One region of the Ensifer sp. Root558 genome, then DNA from elsewhere that is predicted to be linked to it. Evidence: predicted binding sites of a transcription regulator. Region 1 holds the regulator's gene; each other region holds the start of a gene.

Region 1 (3,118 bases):
CGCGTCGGCATGGTCTTCCAGAAGCCGAACCCGTTCCCGAAGTCGATCTACGACAACGTCGCCTACGGCCCGCGGATTCACGGACTTGCCCGCACCAAGGCCGACTTTGACGAGGTGGTCGAGACCAGCCTGCAGAAGGCCGGTCTGTGGAACGAGGTAAAGGATCGTCTGCAGGAGCCCGGCACCGGCCTTTCCGGTGGTCAGCAGCAGCGTCTCTGCATCGCGCGTGCCGTCGCCGTGAGCCCGGAAGTCATCCTCATGGACGAGCCGTGCTCGGCTCTCGATCCGATCGCGACGGCCAAGGTCGAGGAACTGATCCACGAGCTGCGCACGAACTTCACGATCGTCATCGTGACCCACTCGATGCAGCAGGCCGCCCGCGTTTCGCAGCGCACCGCCATGTTCCACCTCGGCAATCTCGTCGAGGAGAACGACACCGACAAGATGTTCACCAATCCGGATGACCAGCGCACCCAGGATTACATCATGGGCCGCTTCGGCTGAGGCCGCATAAGGCTGCAACAGTAACTGCAAAGCGCCCGTAAGGATCGACGATCATGTCCATGCATATCATGTCCGCCTATGACGAAGAACTGAAGTACCTGACGCGCCGCATCTCGGAGATGGGCGGCCTCGCCGAACAGATGGTCGCCGAGTCCGTTCGCGCGCTGGTCAACTCCGATCTGGCTCTCGCACAGAAGGTGATCTCGGACGACACCGTCCTCGACGACGCCGAGCGCCAGATCGGTGAGAAGGCGATCGTCACGATCGCCAAGCGTCAGCCGGTCGCCGCCGACCTGCGTGAGATCATGGGGTCGATCCGCATCGCCTCCGATCTGGAACGCGTCGGCGACCTCGGCAAGAACACCGCCAAGCGCGTGATCGCGGTCGCCGGCTCCGGCATTCCGCGCAAGCTCGCCCGTGGCCTCGAGCATCTGGCAGAGCTCGCTCTCGTCCAGCTCAAGGAAGTGCTCGACGTCTACGCCTCGCGCTCGCCGGAAAAGGCCAACAGCATCCGCGAGCGTGACGAAGAGATCGACGCGATCTACACCTCGCTGTTCCGTGAGCTCTTGACCTACATGATGGAAGATCCGCGCAACATCACGCCCTGCACGCATCTTCTGTTCTGCGCCAAGAACATCGAGCGCATCGGCGACCACGCGACCAATATCGCTGAGACGATCTATTACATGGCGACGGGTGCTCAGCCGGAAGGCGAGCGTCCGAAGGATGACACCACGTCGACGCTGGGCTCGGTCAACGACTGAGCGCCAAGCGCGCCGTAAGCATGCATGCCCTTTGAAATCTGATCCGGTCGCGGCTTCGGTCGCGGCCCCGAATTCCTGTATCTGAAGCATGCGGTTTTCGCCCCGCCTTTGAAAACGGCGGATGTGCTCCAGATTTAGAGTGTCTGAGCGCCGGCCGGGCCGATGAGCCCAAAGGCCGCCCGCGGTAAGGAGACGTTACCTGATGTTGCCAAAAATCGCCGTAGTCGAAGACGAAGAGGCGCTGAGCGTTCTGCTGCGTTACAATCTGGAAGCCGAGGGCTTCGACGTCGATACGATCCTGCGGGGCGACGAGGCGGAGATCCGGCTTCAGGAGCGGCTGCCCGACCTGCTTATCCTCGACTGGATGCTGCCCGGTGTTTCCGGCATTGAACTTTGCCGTCGGCTGCGCCAGCGTCCGGAGACCGAACGTCTGCCGATCATCATGCTGACGGCGCGAGGCGAGGAAAGCGAGCGCGTCCGGGGTCTGGCGACGGGTGCCGACGACTACGTGGTCAAGCCCTTCTCGACGCCGGAGCTGATGGCGCGCGTCAAGGCGATGCTGCGCCGGGCAAAGCCCGAGGTGCTCTCGACGCTGCTTCGCTGCGGCGACATCGAACTCGACCGCGAGACCCACCGCGTTCATCGCCGCAGCCGCGAAGTGCGCCTCGGCCCGACCGAGTTCCGTCTTCTGGAGTTCCTCATGTCCTCGCCGGGCCGCGTCTTCTCTCGCTCGCAGCTTCTGGATGGCGTCTGGGGGCATGACATCTATGTCGACGAGCGCACCGTCGACGTGCATGTCGGTCGTCTGCGCAAGGCTCTGAACTTCTCGAACATGCCCGACGTCATCCGCACCGTTCGCGGCGCCGGCTATTCGCTCGAAAGCTGAGCGGTCTGAAAGTCGCCAACAAAAAAAGGGGCCGATCGGCCCCTTCCTTTATCAATGCGGTCCAGCTTCTTAGCGAGCCCTGCGGCGCTCCCCCGACGGCTGGTAGGCCAGCCGAGCATGGAAGGTGCAGTAAGGCGAGGCTTCCGGGGAATCGTTGCCGCAGAAGTGAAACTCTTCCTTCAGCGGGTCGCCGATCGGCCACTTGCAGGTGCGCTCGGTGAGCTGGGTCAGCTCGAGGCGGCGCGACATCGGCACGACAACGTCGGTGCGGGTGCTGAAATCCTGCTCGGCAACGAGATCGACTTCGATTTCTTCCTTGAGAACGACAGCGCCGGCCGCGCGTGCAACCGGGCGGGTCGAAACGCGCGAAGCGTAGTTCGGTGCGCGCGGTGCCGAAGTCGGGCGCTTCGGACGGGCTGCCGTCGTGGTGCTGCCGCCGGCCTTGGCGCGACCTGGCAGGCTCAGGCGGTGAACCTTGCCGATGACAGCGTTACGGCTGACGCCGCCGAGCTGTGCCGCGATCTGGCTTGCGCTCAGGCCCTCGGACCAAAGCTTCTTCAGTTTCTCCACCCGCTCGTCAGTCCAGTTCATTTCTGCACTCTCCGTTCTCAGCGTTGGGGATGGCAGAATCCCTCACCGCACCCCGGCTAAACCCCGGGGTTGCAAACGCGATAACTCTTTTGGTGACTAGGTCCGCCGCATGCGTCTAGTAATTGAATGTTAACGTACTGACCGCTGGACTCTGTGGCAAGAGTCCCGGGAATCAGGCCGAATCGATTTCGTAGTTTTCCCCAACTTGCTCGGCCAGCGTTGCATTTTTGCAAGCCCTCCCGGACGATTTTTCTGCTGCCAGGAATCGACCCTTGATGTTGCGCTGCAAGGCTTGGTTTTGTTGACATTGCAGCGCGAAATGGGAATAGTGCCTGCGCCGCCGAAAGGCGGCATTTTTGATTTTTATCGGCCC
Region 2 (3,118 bases), on a different contig from region 1:
GAAGGAATAGTTGCCGGTCATCAGGAACGACATCGCGACGAGCGCGACCGGAACGACCGCGGCGATGCCCGCCCAGAGTGTCGAATATTGCGGATGGGCGACGAGCCGGCGCGACAGCACGAAACCGCCGAGTGCGACGAACAGCGTCGCAAGCAGCATTGCGGTGATCATCGCGGTGCGCCCGGGCAGGACGACTGCCGGAAGAGCGTCGGCCAGCGAGGGATCGAGATAGGCGAGCACGCCGCTCAGCGCCGTCAGGCTCCAGACGCCAGCAACAGCGCCGACCGCTGAAAGCACGGCGGGATAGACTGCCGTTGTCCGCCAGGCGCCCAACGCCGCCAGCGCCGCAACGACAACTGCAAACTCCGCCACCGGAAAGCGGACCGCATAGACTGCCGGGCTGATGAGGAGGAGCGCAAGCATGGTGACGACGATCGCGGCCGAAATGGAGATTGCCGCGTGCGGTGGAACGAACAGGCGTTCCCATGGCCCGACGACGGCCCGGGGTCGGGTTGTCGCTTCGGTCGGCTCCAGCATTTCGGACCCTTCAGTCGCATCACGCACTTCGCGCGCTTCTGCCACTGGCTCCCGTTCGATGGCGGCAGGCCAGATAAGTCCGATGCCGGCGATCATCACAAGTAGGACGAAAGCGACCGGCCGTGCTTCGAAGGGCGATGCCGCAGCGACATAGGCAAGGCCCCAGAGCCCTATGCCAACATTGGCAAGCGTCGGCACTACGGTCCATCGGCGCAGCCGCGATGCAAGCAGGGTCGCGAGCCAAACGATCGCGAGGAAGCCGAAAAGAACCCAGGGGCGCGGTTCGTTGCTCGAAACCAGCGCCGGCGTGATCAGCGAGGCAAGCAGGCCGAGGCCAGCGAGCGCCTGCCCATGCAGCAGCGACAGACCAACAGTGGCGAGCGAAATCGCCGCCAGGAGAACGAAGGCCGTGCCCGTGCCGATATAGTCGTAGATGCCATAGGCGGCATAGGCGACCCCGAAGAGGGTGACGGCACCGGCCGCCGTCAGGATGCCGGGGATCATGGCGTTCTGGAATTCGTTGGCGATCACGGGCACCGCGCGCCGACGGATGACCTCGCCCGCCGCCATCAGCAGGAGGCCGAACAAGGCAGCAAGCGTCAGGCGAACCGCCGGGCTCAACAGCCCGGCATCGATTGAATACTTGACCATGAAGACGCCGCCGAGCGCCAACGCGATGCCGCCAACCCAGACGGCCCAACGGGCGCCGAGGCGACTTTCCAGGCTTTCGGTCTGACGGGGTACGGTTGCGACCGGCTGCGGTGCTTCCGTGCTGGCAGCGATCGTCTCCTCGCCCTCGATTTTGGCCGCGGCTCCTTCCGCATCGCCGAAAATCCGCGCGCCCTCGCGCGCACTGGCCGAGAAGGCGGCAGCGGCATCGTCCAGCGTCTCTGGCTCCGGCGTCTCCGACATGGCCGGCAACTCGTCCGCAGCCGCAAACGCCTCGGTCGCCGTTTCAGCCGGGGCGCCTCCGCCCGGAGCGGCCCTCAGCGCCACGACCTCCGCCTTGAGGGCGGCGAGTTCGGCACCAAGACGCTCGGTCGTCCTTCGGTTGCCGAGATAGGCGGACAGGGCCAGAATAAAGGCAGCTAAAGCAATAAGTTCGAACATACTTTCCCCTGGCAGTCGCAATCGCCGGCGCGCGCAACCATACAGACTTTTATGCAAGCGCCAAATCTATAGACGGCCGAGCGCTGTAATCTCTTCACGGAAATGTCGCAGAACTGTCATGGGGCAGCTGGTACAGGCGGATGAACACCGCTGCCTTGCGCGGTGGTTTCCATCGTTCAACCAGGAGACCCGATCATGGACAAGCATCTCGGCCAGACGGAAGAGACCGAATTCAAGACGCTGACGGAACGCAGGGAAGAGCTGGAAGACGTCGGCCACAACTGTTCCGCCAATCCGACAATGGGCGACATCATCCACCGCCGCTTCTCGCGCCGGTCGTTCATCGGCGGCTCGCTGGCAGTTGCCGCGATCTCGACCACCGTCAGCCCGCTCGCTCTCCTGACCGCCGAAGAGGCACGCGCCGAGGACGGTTCGCGCTTCGACTTTACCGAGATCGAAGCCGGCGTCGACGAAAAGCACCAGGTCGCCGAAGGTTACGATGCCGACGTCCTGCTTCGCTGGGGCGACAAGATCTTCGCCGACAGCCCGGAGTTCGACCCGAAGAACCAGACGGCCGCTGCCCAGGAAAAGCTGTTCGGCTACAACAACGACTATGTTGGCTTCATCCCGCTCGACGGCAGCGCCGACCACGGCCTGCTCGTCGTCAACCACGAATACACCAATGCCGAACTGATGTTCCCGGCCTTCGCCAGCGTCGTGAAGGAAAAGGTGACGAAGGACGGCAAGGAAGTCGAGGAAGAGAAGGTCGTTCTCGGCGAATACAGCAAGGAGCTGGTCGACATCGAGATGGCCGCACATGGCGGCACGATCATCGAGATCCGCAAGGTCGACGGCAAGTGGCAGCCGGTTCTCGACGGCAAGAACAACCGTCGCATCACCGTCAACACCGAGATGCAGATCACCGGCCCGGCCGCCGGTCACGACCGCCTGAAGACGCCGTCCGACCCGACCGGCAAAAAGGTGTTCGGCACGCTCAACAACTGCGCCGGCGGCGTCACCGCCTGGGGCACCTACATGATGGCCGAAGAAAACTTCAACGGCTATTTCGGCGGCGAGATTGCCGAGAACCATCCGGAATACAAGCAGCTGAAGCGGCTGGGCGCACCGGGCGGCCAGTATGAATGGGCGTCCTTCTACGACCGTTTCGACGTCTCCAAAGAGCCGAACGAAGCCAATCGCTTCGGCTGGATCGTCGAGGTCGACGCGCTTGATCCGACGTCGGTGCCGAAGAAGCGCACAGCCCTCGGCCGTTTCAAGCACGAAGGCTGCGAATCGATCGTCAACAAGGACGGCCGCGTCGTGCTCTATTCCGGCGACGACGAGCGCTACGACTATGTCTACAAGTTCGTGACCAAGGGCACTTTCAACCCTGACGATCGCGCCGCCAACATGGACCTCTTCGACGAGGGCACGCTCTATGTCGCCAAGTTCGACGAAGACGGCTCCGTCA
Region 3 (3,118 bases), on a different contig from region 1:
GGCCGTAGAGAACAAGGCGTTGCGGAGTTCCGATTTCAACGGGATCCATGCCCGCTTGATGTCCTTCGACGACGACTGCCGAACCGGACTGCTTGCAGGCTGGTGTTTCATTCGATGACCATCGGGCGCGCCGTTCAAGCTTCCTGAAGCAGCGCCTCGGCTGAAAGGGCTGACGCCAGTACGGTCGCATCGGTTCCGTTTCTCCCAACCAGCATCAGTCCGGCCGGCCGCACAAGGCCCGGCATCGGCAGGGTGATAGCGGCGAGATCGAACTGGTTGGCGACCTGGCAGTTGCGCAGCAGCAGGCTCTCCACGCGGTCGTATTCCGCCGCGTCGGTGTCGACGCTTGCGATGGACACGGCCGCAATCGGCGTCGTCGGCAGTGCGATGAGATCGTAGGGCGAGAGCCGCTCGTCCATGGCGGCAGCGAGCGCATGCCGGGTTTGCAGCAGGGCCGAGATCGTCGCGTCGGGCACCAAAAGGCGGCGGCGAAGCGAGAACTTGACCCTTTCGTCGACTGGGACGGCCGCATCACCCAGCCATCCGGCGTGGATACGGCTTGCCTCCAGGCCCGCAATCGAGCCGATCCGCGTCGCTTGGCCGAGCTTCTCGATCAAGTCATCGATGGTGCAGTCGACGATCTTGGCACCCGCTTTGGCCAGTCGGTCGAGGCTTGCCGCAAAGGCGTCGGCGACTTCGGGGGAGAGGTCTTCAAACAGCCTGCCACGGGGGATGCCGATACGAAGATCTGCGACAGGACGGGCGACAAGCGGCCTTGGCTGCTCGCCGGCCATCACAGCATCGGTCGCTGCACAATCGGCCGCGGTCCGGGCGAGCGGTCCGAGCGAATCCAGAACCGGCGAGAGCGGAAAGGCGCCATCGAGCGGGATGCGGTTCGCCGTCGGCTTGAAGCCGACGATGCCGTTCAGCGCCGCGGGGATGCGGATCGAGCCACCGGTATCTGAACCGATGGCAATGTCACAGGTGCCTTCTGCTGCCGACACGCCAGCGCCCGAGGATGAACCGCCGGGGATCAGGCTTTCGTCTGTGGCGTTTCCGGGCACGGGGTAGTGCGGATTGAGCCCGACGGCCGTAAACGCGAATTCGGTCATATGCGTCTTGCCGATAATGACCGCACCGGCAGCACGCAGCCGCTGGACAACGAGCGCGTCTTTTTGGGCCGGCGGCGCGTCGCGGCGGATGATGGAGCCGGCAAGCGTCGGTTCGCCGGCGATATCCAACAGGTCCTTGATTGAAACGATCTTGCCGTCGAGCGGCCCAAGGCTGTCCCCCGCCCGCCGGCGGTGGTCGGCCGCGTCTGCCTCGCTCCGCGCGCGCTCTTCGTAGAGCCGGACAAAAGCCTTTTCCTCGTGCCGACGATTGTTGAGCCGGCTCAGGATCTGTTCCAGGCGGTCGCGGACGGAGACGTTGGCGGCATGGGACACGATGATCACCTGTCGATTTGTGTGGCCACCGAACGGGGGCAGGAGGCGGGTTCGTTGCCCGGATTCACCAAGGCCAACGCTGATCGCCTTTGATAACAGCATTGGCGGCGTTTGCCATCGTCCCATTGTCGCCGCGGCCAGCTCCGGCCTTCACCGAACTGTCGCCAAACCGTTCAAATAGTTTCATGCGCCTGTTACGTCGCTGACACCCAGATGACCAAAGGTCCGGCACGCGCGGTGGCGCTGCCGAATCGGAGGTCTGTTTGGCCGATATCCTCAAGACGCTTTCGAGGCGTTCTTTCCTGCTTTCCGCCGGTGCCGCGGGCTTCGTGGCCTCATCCGGTCTTGCGACACCCTTTTATGCACGCGGCTACGGCCGGCCGGAATTCATTCACGGCGTGCAATCGGGCGATGTCGATACGTCCTCCGGCATGATCTGGACACGGGTGGATCGCCCGTCGAAGGTGTCGGTCGAATACTCGACCACCGAGAGCTTCTCTAACCCCCTTCGCCTTTCCGATCTGACGGCGACGCCGCAGACGGATTGCGCGATCAAATGTTCGCTCGACGGGCTGCTGCCGGACCAGGATATCTTCTACCGCTTCACCGCCACGGATCTCTACGACGTCAACCGCGTCTCCGCGCCGGTCACCGGCCGGTTTCGCACCGCGCCCTTGCGCAAGCGCTCGATCCGCTTCGTCTGGTCTGGCGACACGGCCGGGCAGGGCTGGGGCATTGATGATGTCGGCATGAAGACCTATTCGACCATGCGCCAGCACGAGCCGGACTTCTTCATTCATTCCGGTGACACGATCTATGCCGATAACCCGATCCCTGACGAGATAGCGCTACGTGATGGCGGTGTCTGGAAGAACCGCGTGGTGACGCATGAGAAGCGCGACGTGGCGCGGACGCTGGAAGAATATCGCGGGCAATGGAAATACAATCTGCTCGACGAGCATGTGCGGCAACTCAACGCCGTGTGCCCCACTTTCTATCAATGGGACGACCACGAGGTGCTGAACAACTGGTCGGCCTCGACCGACCTGCGCGACGACGCGCGCTATCCGGAAAAGGATGTTGCCGTCTATGCGGAGCGGGCGGCGCGGGCGTTCAACGAGATGACGCCGATCCGCATGCCGGCAACGCAGCCCGGCCGCATCTTCCGCAAGATCGGCTATGGTCCGTTGCTCGACGTGTTCTTCGTTGACCTCAGATCCTATCGCGGCGCCAACCAGGGAGAAGACGGCGGCGGCGCCCTGTTCGGCTGGCGGCAGGTCGACTGGCTTAAGCGCGAACTTGCTGCCTCGCGGGCCACCTGGAAGGTGATCGCCTGCGACATGCCGATCGGTCTCGTCGTCTGGGACGATTACACCAACCGGCGCGGCTCGGACGCGATCGCCAACGGCGACAACGGTCCGCCCGCGGGGCGCGAACGCGAATTTGCCGATCTCCTGCGCTTCGTCCGCGACAACGGCATCGACAACCTCGTCTGGCTGACGGCGGACGTGCACTACACCGCCGCGCATCACTACGATCCGGGGCGCGGCGCATTCAAGGATTTCACGCCGTTCTGGGAGTTCGTGTCCGGTCCACTGCATTCCGGCACCTATGGGCCGAAGGACCTCGACATGACCTTCGGGCCGGAGGTTCGCTTCATCAAGGCATCCGGC
Region 4 (3,118 bases), on a different contig from region 1:
GTAGGCGGAGACGCGACCGTCATAGACCGTCTTCAGGTAGTCGCCGATCTTTTCGCGCACATCCGAATCGTACTGTTCGCGCGGCACGAAGACGATCACCGAGACGAAGCGGTCGAAATGGTCGATGCGTGGCAGCACGCGGATGCGCGGCCGGTCGCCGAGTTCGTTGATCTGTTCGCAGAAAGCGGCGAGCAGGCCGACATCGATCTGGAAGAGATCGTCGCGCGGATAGGATTCGAGCGTGTTGTCGAGCATCTTGCCGGAATGGCTCTGCGGATCGTAGCCGAAGTGATCGACGATCTTTTCGATCTTGTGGCGCAGCAGCGGGATCTCGGCCGCCTGGCGGGTATAGGCCGAGGAGGTGAAGAGGCCGACGATGCGCAGTTCTCCGGCGACATTGCCGTCGGCGTCGAAGCGCTTGACACCGATATAATCCATATAGGCGCGGCGATGGACGACCGATTTGACGTTGGCCTTGGTGACGATCAGGAAATCCGGGCTTTCGAGGAAGGCGAGAATTTCAGGCGTAGTCAGCACCGCGTCCTTGCCCTGGCGCAGCACGCGCACATCGGGATTGGAGAGCATGCCGAGGCCCCTGCCCTTGCCGCGCTCGACCATCGCCTTTCCGCCCTTGCCGGAATAGGTGTATTCGCGCATGCCGAGGAAGGTGAAGTTGTTGTCACGCAGCCAGCGGAGGAAGGCGAGCGCCTCGTCGCGGTCGCTCTTCTTGCGCGAGGCGTTATAGGCCTCCAGCTCCTGCATCGCATGATCGAGCAGCGCGGTCATCGCTGGCCAGTCGTGCACAGCCTGGTGCACCTGCTCCAGCACGTCGCGAATGCGGTTGCTGAGCTGTTCGGCCTCGACCGGCGCGAGCTTCGTCAGATGGATCTGGATATGGCTGACGCGGTGCGACGGATCGCTTTCCTCTTCGGGATCGAAGAGCTTTGCCGGCTTGCCCGGTTCCTTGACCAGGATGGGGTGGATCGCGAGGTGAATGTCACGGTGCGTGCTGGTGATTTCCCCCATGACCGAATCATAGAGGAACGGCATGTTGCGTTCGGTGACCGCGATGATCGACACCTCGGTGCCGCCAGGTGCTACACCGGCGACGGATTCGACGGAAACCTGCGGCTTGCCGCCATCCCAGCGGGCGAGTTCCTGATAGGCATGGGCGGCCGTCAGCGCCAGCATGTCCGCCGAATAGAGATCGAGGTCATCGTTGCTGGCCCCACCGAAGAGGATCTCCGGCGCCAGCGCCTCGACGCCCAGTTTGATGGCGGCCGCCTTCGCTGCGTCGATGTGTCTGTCCCGCTTCGGATTGTATTTCACGCCCATGAAGTCTCTCCCATTCATGATAGGCCAAACCCTATCAGAACCATGGCTAATGGCGACCGCTTTTTACGCTGATTTCGGCAAAATCGAGCCCAAAATCGGAGAATTTCACGTGAAAACAGCTTAAATCCATTTAAATCGAAGGTAATTTCGCGAAAATTGCTCGAAAATCGAAGAAAAAGCACGAAAACGCCAGAGGCTTCTCCGGAGCCTATCTGCCATCGGCTGTTGACAGGGGGGTGACAGTCGGGTGAACAGAGTTTCGAGATCGTAGGATTGGACTGGTCGATGCCCGAAATGCCTTCCCTGCCCGGCGCCGTCATCGTCATCTCTAGCCATGTCGTGCGCGGCAAGGTGGGCAACAGGGCCGTGGTCTTCGCGCTTGAAACTCTGGGGCATCCAGTCTGGGCCCTCCCGACCGTCATCCTCCCCTGGCATCCGGGCCACGGCCGCTCGACGCGGGTCACCATTTCCGATCAGGATTTCGGGTCGGTGATCGATGACCTCATGGCAGCACCCTGGGCCGGAGAGGTGCGTGCCGTGCTTTCGGGCTACCTCGGCTCGGCCGGACAGGCCGAAAGCGTGGCCCGGCTGGTGACGGCGCTGAAGGAGCGCAATCCCAAACTGATCTACGCCTGCGACCCCGTGATCGGCGATGCTGGCGGTCTCTATGTGCCGGAAGTCACGGCGGTTGCCATTCGCGACCGGTTGCTGCCGCTTGCAAATCTCGCGACCCCGAACCGTTACGAGCTTGCCTGGCTTGCCGGGGCGACGTTGGAGACGAACACGGCGATCCTTGACGCAGCGCTCGGCCTCGGTCCGGCCCGCGTCTTGGTGACGTCTGCCGTGCCGATGATGAGCGGCGGGACCGGTAATCTCTTTCTCTCGGGCAACCACGCCCTGCTTGCCGAACATCGTTTGGTCGAAAACCCGCCGAATGGTACGGGCGACCTGTTGGCGGCGGTGTTTCTCGCCCGGATCCTTGAAGGACTTTCAGAGGAACGTGCCTTGCAGATGGCGACTGCGAGCGTATTTGAGATCATCGCGCGGAGCGTCAAGCGCGGCGCGGATGAACTGACCATCGAGCAGGACGCGTCGAGCCTATCGACGCCAATGGCGATGGTGCAGATGCGCCGACTGGTTCATCCGAATCAGATGCGGCGCAAGTGAAGAAGCTGTTCACGGACCGCCACCCCTATGGCATCGTGGATTGAATTTTAGATCGCGATCATTTTCATGACGGAGGCGCAGGTGGGCGAAAGCCGGCCATGCCGCCTTGAAGCACGAGCGGAGCAATCGATGGACAAGCAGCAGCAGCGTTTTCCGGACTATCTTCTGAACGGCTACCACAACTTCATGAACGGTCGCTTCAGCGAGCAGCAGAAACGCTACAAGGCGCTGGCGGAAACCGGTCAAAAGCCGAAGACGATGGTGATTGCCTGTTGCGACTCGCGCGCTGCGCCGGAAACGATCTTCGACAGCGGCCCGGGCGAACTCTTCGTCGTGCGCAACGTCGCCAATCTCATGCCGCCCTACGAGCCGGATGGTCACTACCACTCCACTTCGGCAGCCCTCGAGTTCGCCGTGCAGTCACTGCGCGTCAGCGACATCGTCGTCATGGGCCATGGCCGCTGCGGTGGTATCAAAGCGGCACTCGATCCCGATGCGGAGCCTCTGTCACCGGGCGATTTCATCGGTCGCTGGATGCATCTGCTGAGGCCCGCGGCTGAGCAGATCCAGAGCAACGACGTGATGACGCAGGCGGAGCGCCAGCGTGCGCTCGAGC

What was found. Region 1 encodes PhoB, which activates phosphate uptake and scavenging genes when phosphate is short. Its sites were predicted from a motif close to TGTCATNNANCTGTCAT; they were not measured.
Region 2: ASD63_RS21240 (PhoX family phosphatase) is a predicted target of PhoB. The motif match lies at 1,751-1,767, and genes of this name have one in related genera.
Region 3: ASD63_RS25550 (alkaline phosphatase) is a predicted target of PhoB. The motif match lies at 1,627-1,643, and genes of this name have one in related genera.
Region 4: ASD63_RS24670 (NAD-glutamate dehydrogenase) is a predicted target of PhoB. The motif match lies at 1,561-1,577, and genes of this name have one in related genera.

The regions. Positions count from the first base shown of each region.
Region 1 covers NZ_LMGC01000012.1:457,289-460,406, forward strand. The annotation lists gene pstB (phosphate ABC transporter ATP-binding protein PstB) at 1-504, shown strand, start outside; gene phoU (phosphate signaling complex protein PhoU) at 555-1,268, shown strand; gene phoB (phosphate regulon transcriptional regulator PhoB) at 1,471-2,154, shown strand; gene ASD63_RS15580 (GcrA family cell cycle regulator) at 2,224-2,745, opposite strand.
Region 2 covers NZ_LMGC01000023.1:289,546-292,663, forward strand. The annotation lists gene ASD63_RS21235 (DUF2339 domain-containing protein) at 1-1,647, opposite strand, end outside; gene ASD63_RS21240 (PhoX family phosphatase) at 1,843-3,118, shown strand, end outside.
Region 3 covers NZ_LMGC01000033.1:331,379-334,496, forward strand. The annotation lists gene ASD63_RS25545 (amidase) at 135-1,445, opposite strand; gene ASD63_RS25550 (alkaline phosphatase) at 1,709-3,118, shown strand, end outside.
Region 4 covers NZ_LMGC01000033.1:141,317-144,434, forward strand. The annotation lists gene ASD63_RS24670 (NAD-glutamate dehydrogenase) at 1-1,335, opposite strand, end outside; gene pdxY (pyridoxal kinase PdxY) at 1,621-2,502, shown strand; gene ASD63_RS24680 (carbonic anhydrase) at 2,632-3,118, shown strand, end outside.